Regions from separate parts of the Rhodococcus sp. 27YEA15 genome, predicted to be linked through region 3. Evidence: riboswitches for the same ligand, from Rfam matches in the RefSeq annotation. Region 3 holds a riboswitch; each other region holds the start of a gene.
The links. A riboswitch is a leader RNA that binds a small molecule or an ion and turns the genes downstream of it on or off. The one in region 3 is predicted to bind cobalamin.

Region 1: linked by a shared signal. The riboswitch ahead of ABH922_RS00745 (CbtB domain-containing protein) and the one ahead of ABH922_RS28175 (ABC transporter substrate-binding protein) in region 3 are both predicted to bind cobalamin.
Region 2: linked by a shared signal. The riboswitch ahead of metE (5-methyltetrahydropteroyltriglutamate--homocysteine S-methyltransferase) and the one ahead of ABH922_RS28175 (ABC transporter substrate-binding protein) in region 3 are both predicted to bind cobalamin.
Region 4: linked by a shared signal. The riboswitch ahead of ABH922_RS15540 (ABC transporter substrate-binding protein) and the one ahead of ABH922_RS28175 (ABC transporter substrate-binding protein) in region 3 are both predicted to bind cobalamin.

The regions. Positions count from the first base shown of each region.
Region 1 is NZ_JBMHHW010000001.1:160,900-165,109, forward strand. It holds gene ABH922_RS00735 (NAD(P)-binding domain-containing protein) at 1-1,089, shown strand, start outside; gene ABH922_RS00740 (CbtA family protein) at 1,148-1,912, opposite strand; gene ABH922_RS00745 (CbtB domain-containing protein) at 1,903-2,097, opposite strand; cobalamin riboswitch at 2,123-2,247, opposite strand; gene mhuD (mycobilin-forming heme oxygenase MhuD) at 2,324-2,632, opposite strand; gene ABH922_RS00755 (alpha/beta fold hydrolase) at 2,678-3,421, shown strand; gene ABH922_RS00760 (LuxR C-terminal-related transcriptional regulator) at 3,434-4,210, opposite strand, start outside.
Region 2 is NZ_JBMHHW010000001.1:527,656-531,865, reverse strand. It holds gene ABH922_RS02460 (sensor histidine kinase) at 1-185, shown strand, start outside; gene ABH922_RS02455 (response regulator) at 182-790, shown strand; gene ABH922_RS02450 (helix-turn-helix domain-containing protein) at 1,012-1,446, shown strand; cobalamin riboswitch at 1,565-1,762, shown strand; gene metE (5-methyltetrahydropteroyltriglutamate--homocysteine S-methyltransferase) at 1,921-4,185, shown strand.
Region 3 is NZ_JBMHHW010000002.1:676,873-681,082, forward strand. It holds gene ABH922_RS28170 (ABC transporter permease) at 1-486, opposite strand, end outside; gene ABH922_RS28175 (ABC transporter substrate-binding protein) at 501-2,168, opposite strand; cobalamin riboswitch at 2,183-2,367, opposite strand; gene ABH922_RS28180 (methionine synthase) at 2,664-3,701, opposite strand; gene ABH922_RS28185 (putative oxygenase MesX) at 3,722-4,210, opposite strand, start outside.
Region 4 is NZ_JBMHHW010000001.1:3,276,165-3,280,374, reverse strand. It holds gene ABH922_RS15545 (MMPL family transporter) at 1-1,977, opposite strand, end outside; cobalamin riboswitch at 2,026-2,196, shown strand; gene ABH922_RS15540 (ABC transporter substrate-binding protein) at 2,315-3,310, shown strand; gene ABH922_RS15535 (FecCD family ABC transporter permease) at 3,310-4,210, shown strand, end outside.

The DNA.
Region 1 (4,210 bases), on a different contig from region 3:
GACAAGATCGGCGACTGGCTCGAGATGTACACCAAGGTCATGGAGGTTCCGTACTGGAGCTCCACCACCTGCACCTCCGCGTCGTTCGACGAGAAGACGCAGGAATGGACCGTCGAGGTCAACCGTAACGGCGAGCAGTTGACGTTGCGTCCCAAGCAGTTGGTGATGGCGACCGGCATGTCCGGCAAGGCGAACGTCCCGACGTTCCCCGGTCAGGACAAGTTCCTCGGCGATCAGCACCACTCGAGCAAGCACCCCGGCCCGGATCAGTACGTGGGCAAGAAGGTCGTCGTCATCGGCGCGAACAACTCCTCGCACGACATCTGCGGCGCCCTGTGGGAGAACGGCGTCGACGTCACGATGGTGCAGCGCAGCTCGACGCACATCGTGAAGTCGGATTCCCTCATGGACCTCGGTCTGGGCGATCTGTACTCGGAGCGCGCACTGGCCGCCGGGATGACCACGCACAAGGCGGATCTGACCTTCGGTTCGCTGCCGTATCGGATCATGCACGAATTCCAGATCCCCGTCTACGACGCCATCCGCGAGCGCGACAAGGACTTCTACGATCGTCTCGAGAAGGCCGGCTTCGACCACGACTGGGGCGACGACGGCTCGGGCTTGTTCATGAAGTACCTACGACGCGGGTCGGGCTACTACATCGACGTCGGTGCAGCCGAACTCGTTGCCAACGGTGACATCAAGCTTGCCCACGGCAACATCCGTGAACTCACCGAGAACAGCGTGATCCTCGAAGACGGCACGGAACTGCCTGCCGACGTGGTGGTCTACGCAACCGGTTACGGCTCTATGAACGGGTGGGTGGCAGATCTGATAGGTCAGGACACCGCCGACAAGGTCGGCAAGGTGTGGGGCCTCGGCTCGGACACGACCAAGGATCCGGGGCCGTGGGAGGGTGAGCAGCGCAACATGTGGAAGCCGACGCAGCAGGAAGCGCTGTGGTTCCACGGCGGAAATCTGCATCAGTCGCGCCATTACTCGCTGTACCTGGCCCTGCAGTTGAAGGCCCGTTACGAGGGGATCCCGACCCCGGTCTACGGACTTCAGGAAGTACATCACCTGACCTAAAAACTGCTGTGCGCCTTTGTCAACCCCCGAGGGTTGACAAAGGCGCACAGCAAACGGGTCAGCGGACCGCGAACTTGCGAGCGATCTCGGAGTTCTTGGTGGCCCGGTCGGTCAGGAAAGCGAAGGCCAACCCCAGCACCAGCCAGAGCGTTGCCTGGGTGGCGAGGGACGAGAGTCGGAACTCCCAGAGCAGGGTGGCCGGGAAGTCGGAGCCCACCTCGTTGACGCCGGGAAGTGAGATGTATCCGATCGCGACGATCACCAGGAAAGCTGCGACCGGAGCGGCGATGCGCACGGACAGGAACTCGTGTCCGGCGACGGCTTTCGCGGCAGCTGCGGCAGCGGTGACGGCCAGCAGTCCGAGGATCACGGCAGCGAGCCACAAGAGGGTTCGCTGGTTGATGGTGTCGGGATCACCGACGGCCGGAGGATTGGCCGGGTACTTGAAGAACGGTACGGCCTCGATGGCCAACCAGCCTCCGACGGCGATGATGATCGCCAGTAGCGGTCCAGACATTGTGGTGATTCGACGACCGTAGTGGGCGACGACGGCGAAGATCGCTCCCAGCGCGAGCCCGGCCAGCGAGGTGGCCAGGAACAGGCCGCCACGTTGGCCGTCGCGACTGACTAGCGGGGCTTCTTCGTCACCGTGGGTGTGACCGGCGGATCCGTCGGCAGCACTGTCGGCCTCTTCGATCGCGATGGCGGCATTGACGTGCGGCTCACCGAGCACGAACGCGACACCGCCGGCAAGGATGCCTGCGATCAAACCGGCCAACAAACCACGAATGAGAAGCTTCGTGAAATTGTCGACTAGTGGCACGGCAGGCCCATCAGGTGGCGTCCGTCGTGCATGAGTTCATGCATGTACATGCCGGTACGAGATATCGCGCCCTGGTCGAATCCGACCACGTAGAGCGCGAGCATCGAGAGCAGCACCACGGCTGCGGCGATCCAAGCGAGTCGAGCCGAGTCGATCGACGAATCGGGAGAATAGGCGAGAGCCATCGAAGCCTCCTGGGATTTTCGCGTCCCCTAGGTCCATGCGATGGCCGAAGTATCTGGCTGTCTGGGCGTGCGGGACGCCCAGAATTACAGTGGCGCGACCGCTCCGGGCTTGCACCGGATTCCTGTCGAACCATCGCGTTAACAAGCGAACTTTGGCACTACGGCCCGCTCGTGTCAACGCGTGAGGAGGATTGTGCTCGCAACGCGAGCACAATCCTCGACCGGATCAGCTCTTTGCTGCCACGTCCAGGACAACTTCGAACTCGAGCAGCGATGCGCCCGAGGCTACCGGCTTCGCGCGTTCGCCTGCATGAGCTTCACGAGCGGGGCCGTCACGCCAGTCGGCGAATGCCTGCTCGGACTCCCACTGCGTCACCACGAAGTAGCGGCTCTCACCGGCGGTGGGGCGAAGGAGTTGGAATCCGAGGAATCCGGGAGAGTTCTCCACGGCGTGAGCACGCGCTCCGAACCGCTTCTCCAATTCGGGGCCTGCACCCTCGGGAACTTCGATTGCATTGATCTTCACGACTGCCATGGAATCGACATTACCTGTGTGTCCTGCGCGCGTACGGTGACACTCGTGTTGCATGACGAAGGTGGGAGCGGCAGGCCGATTCTGTTGTTGCACGGACTGATGGGCAGTGCCCGCACCTGGCGTCGGCACGTCCCGTGGATTCGGCAGTTCGGTCACGTCTACACCTTCGACGCGGCCGGCCACGCACGACCGGCACCGGCCGAACTGACCACGGAAGCGTTCGTCGAGGATCTTACGTCCGCCGTCGCGGAGATCGGCGAGCCGATGATCGTGATCGGGCACTCGATGGGTGCGCTGCACGCCTGGTGCTTCGCGGCTGCACACCCGGACAAGGTGACGGCGTTGGTGCTCGAGGACATGGCCCCCGACTTTCGGGGGCGCACCGCTGCGGATTGGGCGCAGATGGTGGCGGCGTGGCCGCAACCGTTTGCATCGGCGGACGCCGTGACCGATTTCTTCGGCCCGGTGGCCGGGCAGTATTTTCTCGACTCGTTCGAACGCCGCGACGACGGCTGGTACCTGCACGGAGATGTCTCCACTTTCCGCGACATCTCCGAGGAATGGGGTATCCGACATTTCTGGGATCAGTGGAACGCGGTGTCGGTTCCCGCACTGCTCGTCGAGGGCGAGTTCACGATCACCCCGCCGGGGCAGATGCAGGAGATGGCACGGCGACCCGGCACTCGCTACGTGCGTATCGCCGACGCCGGACATCTCGTTCACGACGATCAGCCGGAGTCTTACCGCGCCGCTGTGACGGATTTACTCGTCGAACACCGTCGATCCTGAGTGGTGTTCGTTTCAGAGCAAGCGCAGTTCCCGCGCGTTGGCAATGGCCTCGTTCTTGTTGTGCGCGTCGAGCTTTCGGTACATGGTCCGGAGTTGGGTCTTGACGGTGTTGACGGATACGAAGAGTTTGTCGGCCATCGCCGCCGACCCCAGCCCCAGCGACAGCAGTGCCAGCACGGTGCGTTCGCGCTCGGTCAGAGAGACTATGTGCACCGATGGTGGGAAAGGTTCCCGGTGAAGGGAGTTCCGAAATTCGGCGAGCGCGGGCGAGTCGGTTTTCGCTGCTGATTCCAGGCGGTCGACGTCCGCTGCGGTAATGGTCGAGAACGGCCGGAGTAGTCCCGTCTGGTCGGCGATGCTGCACGCTTTGGACCAGGCGTCGGTCGCGTATCGCTGCTCTCCCAGCGCGTCGTGTGCAACTGCTTGGACGAGTAGGGTTTCCATGTGCGCGCGCGGATACGAATCACGTGCCCAGTCGAATTGGTGGCATAGTGCGATGGCGGCCTCGGGGTGGCCGGTTCGTTGACGGAGTCGAGCGACCGACGTCAACGTCCACGGGTTGGACGCGGGATCGACGATGCGCTCGGCGAGGGCTGCCGCCTTGTTGCCTTCGCCCAGCGCCAGCAGTAGATCTGTCTCGGTGGACCTCATGAGCGGTGTGGCGAACGCCGACGGAGTGCATTGCTTCGCGTGTGCCGCCACGGCGGTTTGTAGCAGCGGCAGAGCGGTGAACGCGTCGTTCTCGGCTAGAGCGAGTTGGCAATGCGCGTATGTCACGAAAGCCCACAG
Region 2 (4,210 bases), on a different contig from region 3:
GCATCAGCGTCGACCGATCGAGCGTCTCCGTATCCGACGACGGCCGGGGGTCGGTCACGACCGGGTCCGGCAACGGCTTGATCGGACTGCGAGAGCGCGCCGGGGCCGCCGGAGCGAAGCTGATCATCGCTGCACCGGAAAATGGTGGTTTCACGCTGCAGGTGACGGAGAAGGAGGCGGTGTGAGTATTCGATTGCTCTTGGCCGACGACCAGGCGCTGGTCCGCGGCGCGTTGGCGGCACTACTCGATCTCGAACCCGACCTCGACGTCGTCGCCGAAGTGGGCCGTGGCGACGAAGTGGTTGCCGCTGCACTCGAATATCGACCGGATGTGGCGCTGTTGGACGTCGAGATGCCCGGCATGGACGGCATCACGGCCACTGCCGCACTTCGCGCCGCTGTTCCGGAAACCCGGGTCCTCATCGTCACCACCTTCGGTCGCCCGGGATTTCTTCGAAAGGCACTGCACGCCGGTGCCGGCGGGTTTGTGGTCAAGGACACGCCGGCTCGACAACTCGCCGACGCGGTCCGGCGTGTGCACGCCGGTCTTCGCGTCGTTGATCCGACGTTGGCCGCAGACAGCCTGACCAGTGGCGAGTCGCCTTTGACGGAACGTGAGAGCGATGTCCTGCGGGCGGCGCGGGACGGTGCGCCGGTGGCCGCCATCGCGGCGGCGTTGTTTCTGTCCGCCGGTACTGTTCGCAATCACCTGTCCGCTGCAATTGGCAAGACGGGCGCCTCGACGCGGGCCGAGGCCGTGAAGATCTCGGAATCCAACGGGTGGCTGTAGCCCACCATCATCCAGATCTACGACAAGTTGGACGTACTGGCAACTGTTTCGCAACCACATTTTTCGGCAAATTTGCCCGATTCACGCCAAGAGGGGACGAAATACCCTACGATAACCCGTGGCTGAGGGACGTTAGACCCCATCGCCGACGCCTCCGTAGCGGCACACTGGTTATGACGCAGTTATCCACAATGGAGACGTGCAATCGGGAGGGAAGTCTCATGCCGAATACATTCAATCGACGTTTGAACACATTGTTCGACACCTCCGAATTCCACGTCACCAATGCTGTCGTGGTTCGCGCAATGGCCGAACGTGGTTGCCGGATCTCCACGCCGTACCTTTCGCAACTGCGTACCGGCGTCCGTACCAACCCGTCACCGGAGATCGTTGCGGCACTCGCACACTTCTTCGGAGTTCACCCCGACTACTTCTACGGTCCGTCCGAAGCCCCGCGAGCCGTTTCCAGCGGTGGAGCCGATCTCACCGTCGTCGAGCAACTCCACAACGTCCGGCTGCGGAATCTGACGTCGCGAGTGGTGGACCTGTCCGAATCCTCGCAGGACCTACTCGTGGAAATGGCCGAGAACCTCCGAACGTCGGAGCGTCTGCCCAGAGTCCCACCGGACTCCAACTCCTACCTCTCCCGCGCCTGACACGGCCGTCGATTCACACCAGGACAGCGCACTTTTCCGCTGACACCCCGGTAGCCCTATGCTGGAGGGCGCAGCTGGTTCGCCCGGAACGGTCATGAGGAGCCCCGAAGACCGTTCCCGGCGTCGAAGCCTCGCCGGCACACGCCGACGAGGTGAGAGGGAACCCGGTGAAAATCCGGGACTGTCCCGCAGCGGTAAGCAGGAACGACCGCCGTCTACGCACTGGGCATTCGCCTGGGAAGCGACGGCCAGTAGGTTCGATCCACCCGATCGAGAGCCCGCGAGTCCGAAGACCTGCCGACTGTGTCGGGCACGCCGTGTCCGACGGTCCACCGCCTCGTGGAATGGGCGAGTAGATCTTCGTAAGGCTTCGTTCGCGGTGCAGGCAGCAATGCTCGACACCGTCGAAGCCTGGTGAGGTGTACCCGTCTACCGGCAGTGGCCATCAGTGCATTGGCAAACTGGAGAAACTCCGTGACAACACCTTTCGTCTCGACCGTGCTGGGCTCACCGCGCATCGGTCCCAATCGCGAACTCAAGCGGGCAACCGAAAGCTACTGGGCCGGCCGCGTCGACGCCGCCGCCCTGCAGCAGAGCGCCCGTGATCTCCGGCGGCGGGGCTTGGCCGCACAGCGTGAACAGGGCCTCGATTCCATCCCGGTCAACACGTTCTCGTTCTACGATCAGATCCTCGACACCGCAGTGCTTCTCGGCGCGCTGCCCGAGCGTGTCGCGTCGATCGCCGATCCGTTGGACCGGTACTTCGCGGCTGCCCGCGGCACCGACACCATCACACCTCTCGAGATGACCAAGTGGTTCGATACCAACTACCACTACCTCGTTCCCGAGATCTCGCCGTCGACCACCTTCGCACTCGACGCGTCGAAGGTGCTCACCGAACTCGCCGAGGCCACCGAAGCCGGCATCAACGCCCGACCCGTGGTCATCGGCCCGGTCACGTTCTTGCTGCTCTCGAAGGCGGTCGGCACCGACACTCCACTGCTCTCGCGTTTGAGTGAACTGCTCCCCCTCTACGCAGACCTGCTCGGCCAGTTGAAAGCAGCAGGCGCCGAATGGGTGCAGCTCGACGAACCCGCGCTGGTCGGTGACCGAACGGCAGCGGAGATCGAGCAGGCACGCGCTGCGTACGCCGAACTTTCGGCGCTGACCGATCGGCCGGCCATCTTGCTGGCGTCGTACTTCGGTTCACTCGGCGAGGCACTGCCCGCTCTCGCGTCCACCGACGTCGAAGGTATCGCGATCGATCTGGTCGCCGGTGACGATTGCATCGGATCCGTGCCGGATCTCAGCGGAAAGTTCGTCGTCGCCGGTGTCGTCGACGGACGCAACATCTGGCGCACCGACCTCGACGCCGCGCTGGCCACCCTGGGCGCACTGCTCGGTAGCGTCGACACGCTCGCGGTATCCACCTCGTGCTCGCTCCTGCACGTCCCGTACACCCTCGACGCTGAAACCGACGTCGACAAGGCGCTGCGGTCGTGGCTCGCGTTCGGCACCGAGAAGGTCAAGGAAGTCGTCACCCTGGCAACAGCTCTCACGCAGGGCCGCGAGTCGGTCGAGGACGAGTTCGCGCTCGCCCGCGCAGCCGCGTCCACCCGCCGCGACGATCGCCGCCTCAACGATGCCACGGTCCGCGGCCGCCTCGACGCCGTCCTGAACTCCGCGCTCGGCCGCGCCCCCGCCGCCGAGCGCCGGAAACTCCAGGCCGAGGTGCACGACCTGCCTGCACTGCCCACCACGACCATCGGTTCGTATCCACAGACCTCCCAGATCCGCGTTGCGCGTGCCGCACTGCGCACGGGTGAGATCGACCAGAGCGAGTACCTGCGCCGTATGCGCGCCGAGATCGCCGATGTGGTTGCACTGCAGGAGAAGCTGGACATCGACGTGCTGGTGCACGGTGAACCCGAGCGCAACGACATGGTCCAGTACTTCGCCGAGCAGTTGGAGGGTTTCTTCGCCACCACCAACGGCTGGGTACAGTCGTACGGAACCCGTTGCGTGCGTCCGCCGATCCTCTACGGTGACGTCTCGCGTCCGAACCCGATGACCGTCGACTGGATCACCTACGCCCAGTCGCTGACCGACAAGCCGGTCAAGGGCATGCTCACCGGTCCCGTCACGATCCTGGCGTGGTCGTTCGTTCGTGACGATCAGCCGTTGGCCGACTCCGCCAACCAGGTAGCACTCGCGATTCGGGACGAGACGGTCGATCTTCAGACCGCAGGCATCCGCATCATCCAGGTCGACGAGCCTGCCCTGCGCGAGCTGTTGCCGCTACGCGCCGCCGACCAGCCCACCTATCTCGACTGGTCTGTCGGTTCGTTCCGCCTGGCCACCTCTGGTGTCGCGGACTCCACCGCGATCCACACGCACCTGTGCTACTCCGAGTTCGGTGCGGTCATCGGTGCCATCGCCGGGCTCGACGCGGACGTCACGTCCATCGAAGCAGCACGTTCACATATGGAGGTGCTCGGCGACCTGAGTACCGTCGGTTTCGACCTGGGCGTCGGGCCGGGTGTCTACGACATCCACTCGCCGCGCGTTCCCGGCGTCGACGAGATCGCCGACTCACTGCGTGAGGCCCTCAAAGCCGTTCCGGTCGAGCGTCTCTGGGTGAACCCGGACTGCGGCCTCAAGACCCGCGGGCAGGTCGAGGTGGAAGCGTCGCTGCGCAACCTCGTCGAGGCCGCGAAACTGGTGCGCGCGGAACTCTAGCGGCAAAACCCCTGTGCGCCTTTTC
Region 3 (4,210 bases):
GACGAACACCTGAATCAACAGCAAAGCCACCACGAAACCGGGAATAGATGCCGAGAGCAACGCGAAGCCCTGCGCGGCGTAATCAGGCCACCGGCCGCGGCAGTATGCTCCGACGACTCCGAGGACCACCGTCAAGAGCACCGCAATCACCAACGCCACCAGTGCAAGCCGCAAACTGGCCGGTAACCGCGAGAGGAACTCGTCGCCCACAGGTCGGCCGGAGGCGAACGAATACCCGAAATCGCCACGAAGGCAATTCCACAACCAATGCAGATACTGCGAGAACAAAGGAGAGTCCAGGTGAAGGCGCTCACTGAGTTCAGCTAGTTGAGCTGGATTGGGCTCCGGAATACCCTGCGCGACAAGGATCATTCGCGCAGGGTCTCCAGGAGCAAGCGGAAGCAGGCACCAGATCAGAACACTGGCGCCCAACAAGGTGATCAACGCTTCCGTCGCCCGGCGCCGTACGAGTACGAGAACTCGCATCGAAGGGACCGTCGCTACTGTCCGGTAGTGCTCGTGATGTGCCGACGAACACTCGACACCTGGTAGTCGGCCCACTCGGGTCCGGTCACAACGGTGAAGTACTTGTAGGTGCCGGCGACGACATACGCCTGATCCTCGACGAGAATGCCCTGTGCCTGTTCGAGGAGGTTGTTGCGGGCCTGATCGTCGAACTCGGTACGCAGTTTCGCGCCGATCTCGTCGATGACGGGATTCGCTATGCCCTGCGCGTTGGAGGAGCCGCCGGTCGTCCAACGCACCAGGTACGGCTGAATCGGATCAGCTGTGCCAGAGAGCGAACCACTCAGCGCCACCGATGCCTCCCAGCCCTCAGCATTTTTCTTCACTGCTGCGGAGTCCTCGGCATTGTCGATCTGCAGATCGAAGCCCGCCTTGGCCACCTGATCCTTCATCGCGATAGCGACGTCATTGGTCTCGGGCCCCTGAGCTTGGGTGACGAATCGTACGACCAGCTTCTGACCGTTCTTCTCACGGAGGCCGCCCTCACCGGGAACCCAGCCAGCCCCGTCGAGGAGCGCTTTCGCCGCCGGTAGGTCGAAATGCTGATTGTCGACTGCGAAATCCATCGCATCGGGATACAACCCGGTAGCAGCTTCGAACTGACCGTTGCCCACACCATCTGCGATTCCCTGGTAATCGATCGCCGAGGTGAAAGCCTTCCGGACGTCGGTATCGGTGAAGATCCCCGACTTGAGGTTCATCTCGACCAGCAACGACTGCAACGCCAACTTCGAGGACAACACACTGATATCCGGGTTCGACTGCAGTTCCAACTTCGCTGAAGTGGATGGGTAGAACGCCATGTCGGCTTCGCCGCTCTGGACGCCGGCTAATCGAGCCTGCTCGTCCGCGACAACCTTCACGTGCACGCCTTGCAGCGGCGGGGTCCCTTCCCAGTGCTTCGCGAACGGCGCCAGAACGAGATTCTCGGGGCTCCACTCGGTAATCGAATAGGGGCCGGAGTACGCGCCGGCGCCGACGATTTTGGTGGAATCGCCGCCGGCTGCGTCCATGATGGCAACGTCGTAGATCTGCAGCGAATTGTCGCGAGCGGCCAGCGCCGCTGGAACCATAGCGTTCGGCTCCGGCGTGGTGAGCACGACCTTGCCGCCTTCGGCGGTGACCACCGTGGCCGGATCGAGGTAGACCTGCGCAGCGGTGGACTTACTGATCTGCCTGGTCAGTGCAGCCGCAACGGCCTGAGCATCTACTGGGTTCCCGTTCTGGAACGTCACACCGTCACGCAAGGAAACCACCCATCGGGTGTCACCGTCACGCGAAACATCCTCCGCGAGCCAAGGCTTGATCTCGCCGGTGTCGGTGACCTGGAGCAGGTTCTCTGCGACACCCCAGTCGAAGAGCCAGTTGGTTCCCGTCCCCGCTGGATCGAGCCCCGCGATCTTGTAGGAGTTGTAGATCGTGAGAATGCCGTCTCCATCGGCGCGCAGAGCACTGGCCTGCGAGGAAGATCCCGTGGAACCGGTGTCCCCATTCGATGAACATCCGCCGATGACGAGCGCGGAGACCAGGATCGCGGTGGTGACGATCTTGCACCCCAACCTGCGTGCGTTCGGTGACTGGTTGGGGGTATGACTGGGTAGCCGCTCGGCGGTGAGCCGATCGCGGCGAGTGAGCGCTCGCATTATTCATCCTCGTGACGTGAACCTGTTGGGGTGCAGGTGTCCTGGCTTCCGGATCAACACTCGCCTTCGGCCTTCCAACCCAGGGAGGTCGTGGCCAGTGCATTGAAGGTCTGCTACTCGGTGACAGTTGCGGGACAGCCCCGGATTCACACCGGTGTTCCCTGCACGAGGAAACTTAGCACCCGCTAAATCAATGATGATCCGGGAGTAGAGGCACGCCACTTCTTGATGGGGCATTCGGTGCTTTCTGATTCCTGAGGGTCGGGGTCCGCCGCTCAGTCCAGTTCTTCAAAAAATCAATCCTGATGGCATTCACCGACCACCACGCCATCATCATCTCCTTCGGATCCCATAGCTGACGTCACATCGTCTTTGCCGAGGGTCCATACGTGGAAAGTCCGGTTTGCCGATCAAATGCTCTCATCGGCGCGCAGCACATACCCAGCATCTCGCATCAAACATTGTTCTTAATCGGTGAGATGCGGCCCCAATAGGTTAAGGCTTCGCGGCCGATAGCTCCTCACGAACGATGCGCGTACCCGCGCTGAGCGCGCTTAACTTCGCCAGTGCGATGTCCCGGGGGAAGGGCGCCATGCCGCAGTTCGTGCTCGGCAGAAGCTTGTCCGCGTCGACGAACCTGAGAGTGTTCCGGATGGTGTCGGCGACTTCCTCCGGAGTCTCGATCTTCCCGTTCGCCACGTCGATGGCACCGATCATGACCTTCTTGCCCCGGACGAGTTCGACGAGGTCGATCGGGACATGGGAGTTGTGGCATTCCAGCGAGATGATGCCGATGCTGGACTGCTGTAGGAGGGGGAACGACTCCTCGTACTGTCGCCACTCCGAGCCGAGGGTGGCCTTCCAGTCGGTGTTCGCCTTGATCCCGTAGCCGTAGCAGATGTGTACTGCGGTCTCCGCACGTAATCCCTCTGTTGCCCTTTCCAACGTCGCCACGCCCCAGTCCTTCATCTCATCGAAGTAGACGTTGAACGCTGGCTCGTCGAACTGGATGATGTCGACCCCCGCAGCCTCCAGGTCTCGTGCCTCCTGGTTGAGGATCGTCGCGAACTCCCACGCCAGCTTCTCGCGGCTCTTGTAGTGGCCGTCGTACAGCGTGTCGATCATCGTCATGGGGCCGGGGAGTGCCCACTTGATCGGCTGATCGGTCTGCTGCCGGAGGAATCTCGCGTCGTCGACGAAGACCGGCTTGGAGCGGCTCACTGCGCCGACCACGGTAGGCACACTCGCGTCGTAACGATTGCGGATCCGAACCGTCTCGCGCTGCTCGAAGTCGACCCCGTCGAGATGCTCGATGAACGTCGTCACGAAGTGCTGACGGGTCTGCTCTCCGTCGCTGACGATGTCGATACCGCGATCGCTCTGTTCCTTGGCGGCGATGCGCAGTGCATCTTGCTTGCCTTCGACCAACTCATCGCCCTGCAACTTCCAGGGCGCCCAGAGAGTTTCAGGCCGGGCGAGCCACGAGGGCTTGGGCAGGCTGCCGACGGTGGACGTGGGCATGATCTGGTTCATGGTCGACCTTCCTCCGGTGATCATCCGACGAGAACAGGGAAGCGGGCGGCCCACTGTTCGAGTAGCTCGCGGTGGGGCTTCACAAAGTGGTCTTCCGCGTACTTGCCCTGCTTGGTTGCCAGCTGACCGCGTTCGACGCGGTCGTAGACGATCGGGGTAGGCGAGTAGTCCGGCTGATCCAGGGTCGGTCGGTAGATCCGAGCGGCGGGCGAGTTCGCGTTGTAGATCTCCGGCCGATAGATCCTCTGGAAGGTCTCCATCACGCTGATCGTGCCGATGAGCTGCAGGTCGGTGTAGTCGCTGAGCAGATCGCCGCGGAAGTAGAACGCGAGCGGGGCGACACCGCCGGGCGGCAGGAAGTACCTGACCTGGAGACCCATCTTCCCGAAGTACTCGTCGGTCAACGAGTAGTCGTCCTGCTGGTACTCGACACCGAGGGTCGGATGGTGATTCCCGGTCCGGCGGTAGGTCCGGCTCGTGGACACACTGATGCAGATCACGGGATCCAC
Region 4 (4,210 bases), on a different contig from region 3:
GACGCCGAGGAACTTCATCACCGACAGTCCGGACATCGCGAAGGCGCCTGTCACCACGATCAGCAGCAATGCGGCCGCCGTCACGATGCGTCCCGTGCGCTCGGCCCCGAACCTGACGGCCTCTTCCGTGGTCGCACCACCGTTTTTCGCTTCGACCATGCGTGACATCAGGAAGACTTCGTAGTCCGTGGACAACCCGAAGACGACTGCCAGGATCAGTACGACGAACGTCGCCTCAAGCGGTGTCTGACTGACACCGAGCAATTGCACTCCGTGACCGTCCTGGAAGACGAACGTCAGGACGCCGAATGTGGTGGCCAGACTCAGAGCTGCCATCAGCACGGCCTTGATGGGCAACACCACGGAACCGAACGCGAGGAACAACAAGATCAACGTCGAGCCCACCATGATGAGAACCATGACAGGCAGCCAGTGCAAGACGGCGTTGTTGCCGTCGTCGATCATTGCCTGACCGCCGCCGACCAGGAGTCGGGTTCCGTCCGGAGCCGAGATGGCCCGCAGATCGGTGACTGCGGCGCTCTGCGACTCCGGAGTGGAGCCTTCACTGTAGAAAGCCTGGACGGCCACCAGTTTGGCCGTACTGGCGACCACGATTGCCTGGCCGATACCGTCCACCTGTCCGGCGGCTTCGGCTATCGCCGCGCCTTCGGCAGGATTGAGCGTCGAGGCACCTTCTGCCTGCAAGATCAGCGTGGCCCCGTTGCCGGTCTGCGGAAAGTCGTTGACAAGGGTGTCCGTCGCGATACGAGCTGGATCATTGTCCGGTAGAGCGGTGTACGAGAGTTCGCCCAGGCGTGCACCGAGAAGCGGCGACGCCATTACCAGAAGAATGGCGACGATGGTGACGGAGACGGCGACGGGGCGTTTCATCACCCAGGAAGCGACTCGACCCCAGAACCGTTGTGAGCGTTCCTCACCGCGTTGGGCGGCATCCTTGCGCCAGGTCCAGGCATTGATGCGATGGCCGAGGACGGCCAACAAAGCCGGAACAGCGGTGAGCGAGAGGACTGCCGCGCTGAGCACTGCTGCGATGGCTCCGAAGCCCAGGGACTTGATGACCTCTTGGGGAAAGACGAGCATGCCGCTGAACGCGCAGATGAGAAGTAATCCGGAGAACATGACTGTTCGACCCGCGGTGAGAAGGGTTCGTCTCGCAGCAGCACCCGGTTCCGACCCCGCATTCAATTCCTCACGGAAACGGCCGACGACGAACAGTCCGTAGTCGATGGCCAGTCCCAAGCCCAGCAAGGAGGCGACGTTGATCGAGAACGACGACACCTCGGTCAACAACGTCAGGAGCCGAAGCACTGCGAGAGCACTGAGAACGCTGAGGATTCCGACGAATACCGGGACCGCCGCCGCGACGATCCCACCGAAGATGAACACCAGCAACACCAATGTGATCGGGATGGCGATGGCCTCGGCGACCACCAGATCCTGTTCGAGTTTGGTGTTGAACGCAATGCCTACCACGGTGTTGCCCGCGAATTGCGCATCGGCTCCTGGCACGTCGAGGGTGGTGAGCACATCGGCGAAGCCCGCAGCGGTGACGCCCGAGTCCGGTGCCAAGGTGATGGCGACGGCGCCGGTTCGTCCGTCGTGCGAGAGCAGGTTTGCGCGGGTGGTGGCGTCGGCAGTCCAGTAGGACTTCACCGCTGCCGTCGGTACGTCGGCCTCAAACGCGTCGATGACGGTGTTCACCGCCGGACCGATGTCGTCGAGGCTGCCGCCGTCGGACGGGGTGTAGAGAGCGATGATGTCCGGGGTCTGCGGTCCGAGGTTGTCCTCGATGATGTTCGCGACCTTCGCGGAGTCGCTACCCGGATCGATGAATCCGCCTTGACCGAGTTTGCCGAACACTCCCAGGCCCCACACACCGCTGATGAGAACTATCAGAACCGCGAGGGACAGAACCCACCATTTTCGAGCTACGACGATATGGGCCCAGCGTGTCATTGATCAACTCCGGTGTGGTGACGGTTCGGTTCGAGGTCGACTGTAGTGGTCGTTTGGTCTTCTTCCGGAAGCGTCGTGCATACTGCTTTCAAGCACTTGCAAGCCACGCGTGTGGGGGAAGCCGGTCCGAATCCGGCGCTGACCCGCAACGGTAGGTCGGCACTCGGTATTCGCCGGGTGCGGACGAGCCCGATTACCCGCCGGGTGGTGTGCGACATCCCATTCGTCGTGGTCTACGAAACGGAAGTCCAGCGGGAGCTCTGGCCCGTGACGGTATGTGGGCCCGAGAGTTCGCCGGGTTCTCCTTCGTGGCTCTGAGCCCCCTTTCGAGGTCCTCGTGTCACCGAAATTCACCCCAGTTCGCGCCGCAGTGTCGTTGTTCGCGGTCGCTCTCGTCGCTGCCGGTTGTTCGAAGGGCGATGCGGCCCAGGACTCGGCATCCACCGAATCCTTCGCGCAACCAGTCACGATCACCAACTGTGATCGTGAAGAAACCTTCGACGCACCTCCACAGCGCATCGTCACCATGAACAACCACGTCACCGAGGTACTCATAGAGATGGGCGTCGGGGATCGGATCGTCGGAATGGGTTACGGCAATGCCACTCCCACGCCGGAAACCGCAGAACAGTTCGCCAAGATCACCAACCTGGCCAAGGAGTACCCCACTGCAGAACAGATACTCGATCTGGACCCGGATCTGATCGTGGGCGGCATGAGCAGTGCCTTCCAAGAGAAGGAAGGCCGGTCCCGAGAGCTGTTCGCGGAGCGGGGAATCAATACCTTTCTGTTCTCCGAATATTGCGGTAAGGGATTTCCGGACATCTCGATGCTCGAGAACGATTACTCGCAGTTGGGCCGAGTTCTCGGTGTCGAGGAAGGTGCTGCTGCGGTAACCGAGCAGGTTGTCGGCGGACTTGACGCGGTGAAGGCTGCTGTTGCCGACACCCCGGTCGTGCCGACCTTCTTCTACGACGGCGGCAAGGACGTGCCGACGACGATCGGTGGAGTCGGTGTCGGTCAGTTGGTAGGCGACTACGCCGGGGCATCGAACATCTATTCCGAAGGTGAGCGGCCATACGTCAAGACCACGTGGGAAGTTGTCGGTGAACGCGCTCCGCAGGCGGTAGTCGTCCTCGACTACGGCGACGAGTCCGCCGAGCAGAAGATCGATTTCCTCAAGTCGCACCCGGTCATGGCTACCACTCCGGCCGTTCAACAGAATCGGTTCGTGGTTGTCCCGCTCTCCGACTTCTTCGAGAGCCCCCGTCTGGTGCGGTCGGCTCAAACCATTGCAGCGGCGCTGCATCCGGGCGTGGTCACGACACCGTGATGCGCACCCGGTCCGGGTACTCGGCGCTACTGCTGGGGCTTGCCGTAGCTCTGGCTGTGGTGATGGGATTGGCAGTCTCGTTCGGCTCGGTACGTATTCCGGTCGGCGACGTGTGGGCCATAGTCGGCTCGCGCATGCTCCCGGGAAGTTTCGAGACCTGGTGGACACCGGCGCGGGAGTCGATTGTGATCGACTCCCGCCTGCCCCGCGCGCTCACCGCCGCGGTGGTCGGCGCGTCATTGGCCATGGCAGGCGCCGTGGCGCAGGCCGTCACCCGAAATCCCCTGGCCGATCCGTACCTCCTCGGTGTCTCGTCCGGCGCCGGGTTCATGGTTGTGCTGGTCAGCGTTCTCGGTATCGGATCAGGTGTACTCGGTGTTTTCACCATTCCGGTGGCCGCTTTCGTCGGCGCCATGATTCCGCTCTTCCTCGCCTTGCTCATCGGCGGCCGATATCCACAGCCGACGGCGATCATCTTGGTGGGTGTGGCGCTGGGGCAGATATTTTCGGCCCTCATCACCTTCGTCATGCTCGTCGTGGCAGACGAGCGTCATATCACCGGCCTGATGCACTGGCTGGCGGGTGGATTCGGTGACGCCCGCTGGTCGACACTGACGTTTCCGACGCTGACCCTGCTGGTGATCGGTATTGCCCTGTTGCTCAGTGCCAAATGGATGGACGTGCTGCAGACCGGTGACGACGGCGCTGCGGCTCTCGGTATGAACGTGCGCCGTTTTCGGGTGCTGTCGTTGCTGGCAGTGTCCGTACTTGCCGGAGCCGCTGTCAGTGTTGCCGGTGGTATCGGATTCATCGGGTTGCTGATTCCGCACCTTGCGGGATTCATGGTGGGTACCAGGGCGATCCGACTGCTTCCGGCAGCGGCGCTGTTAGGGGCGGTGG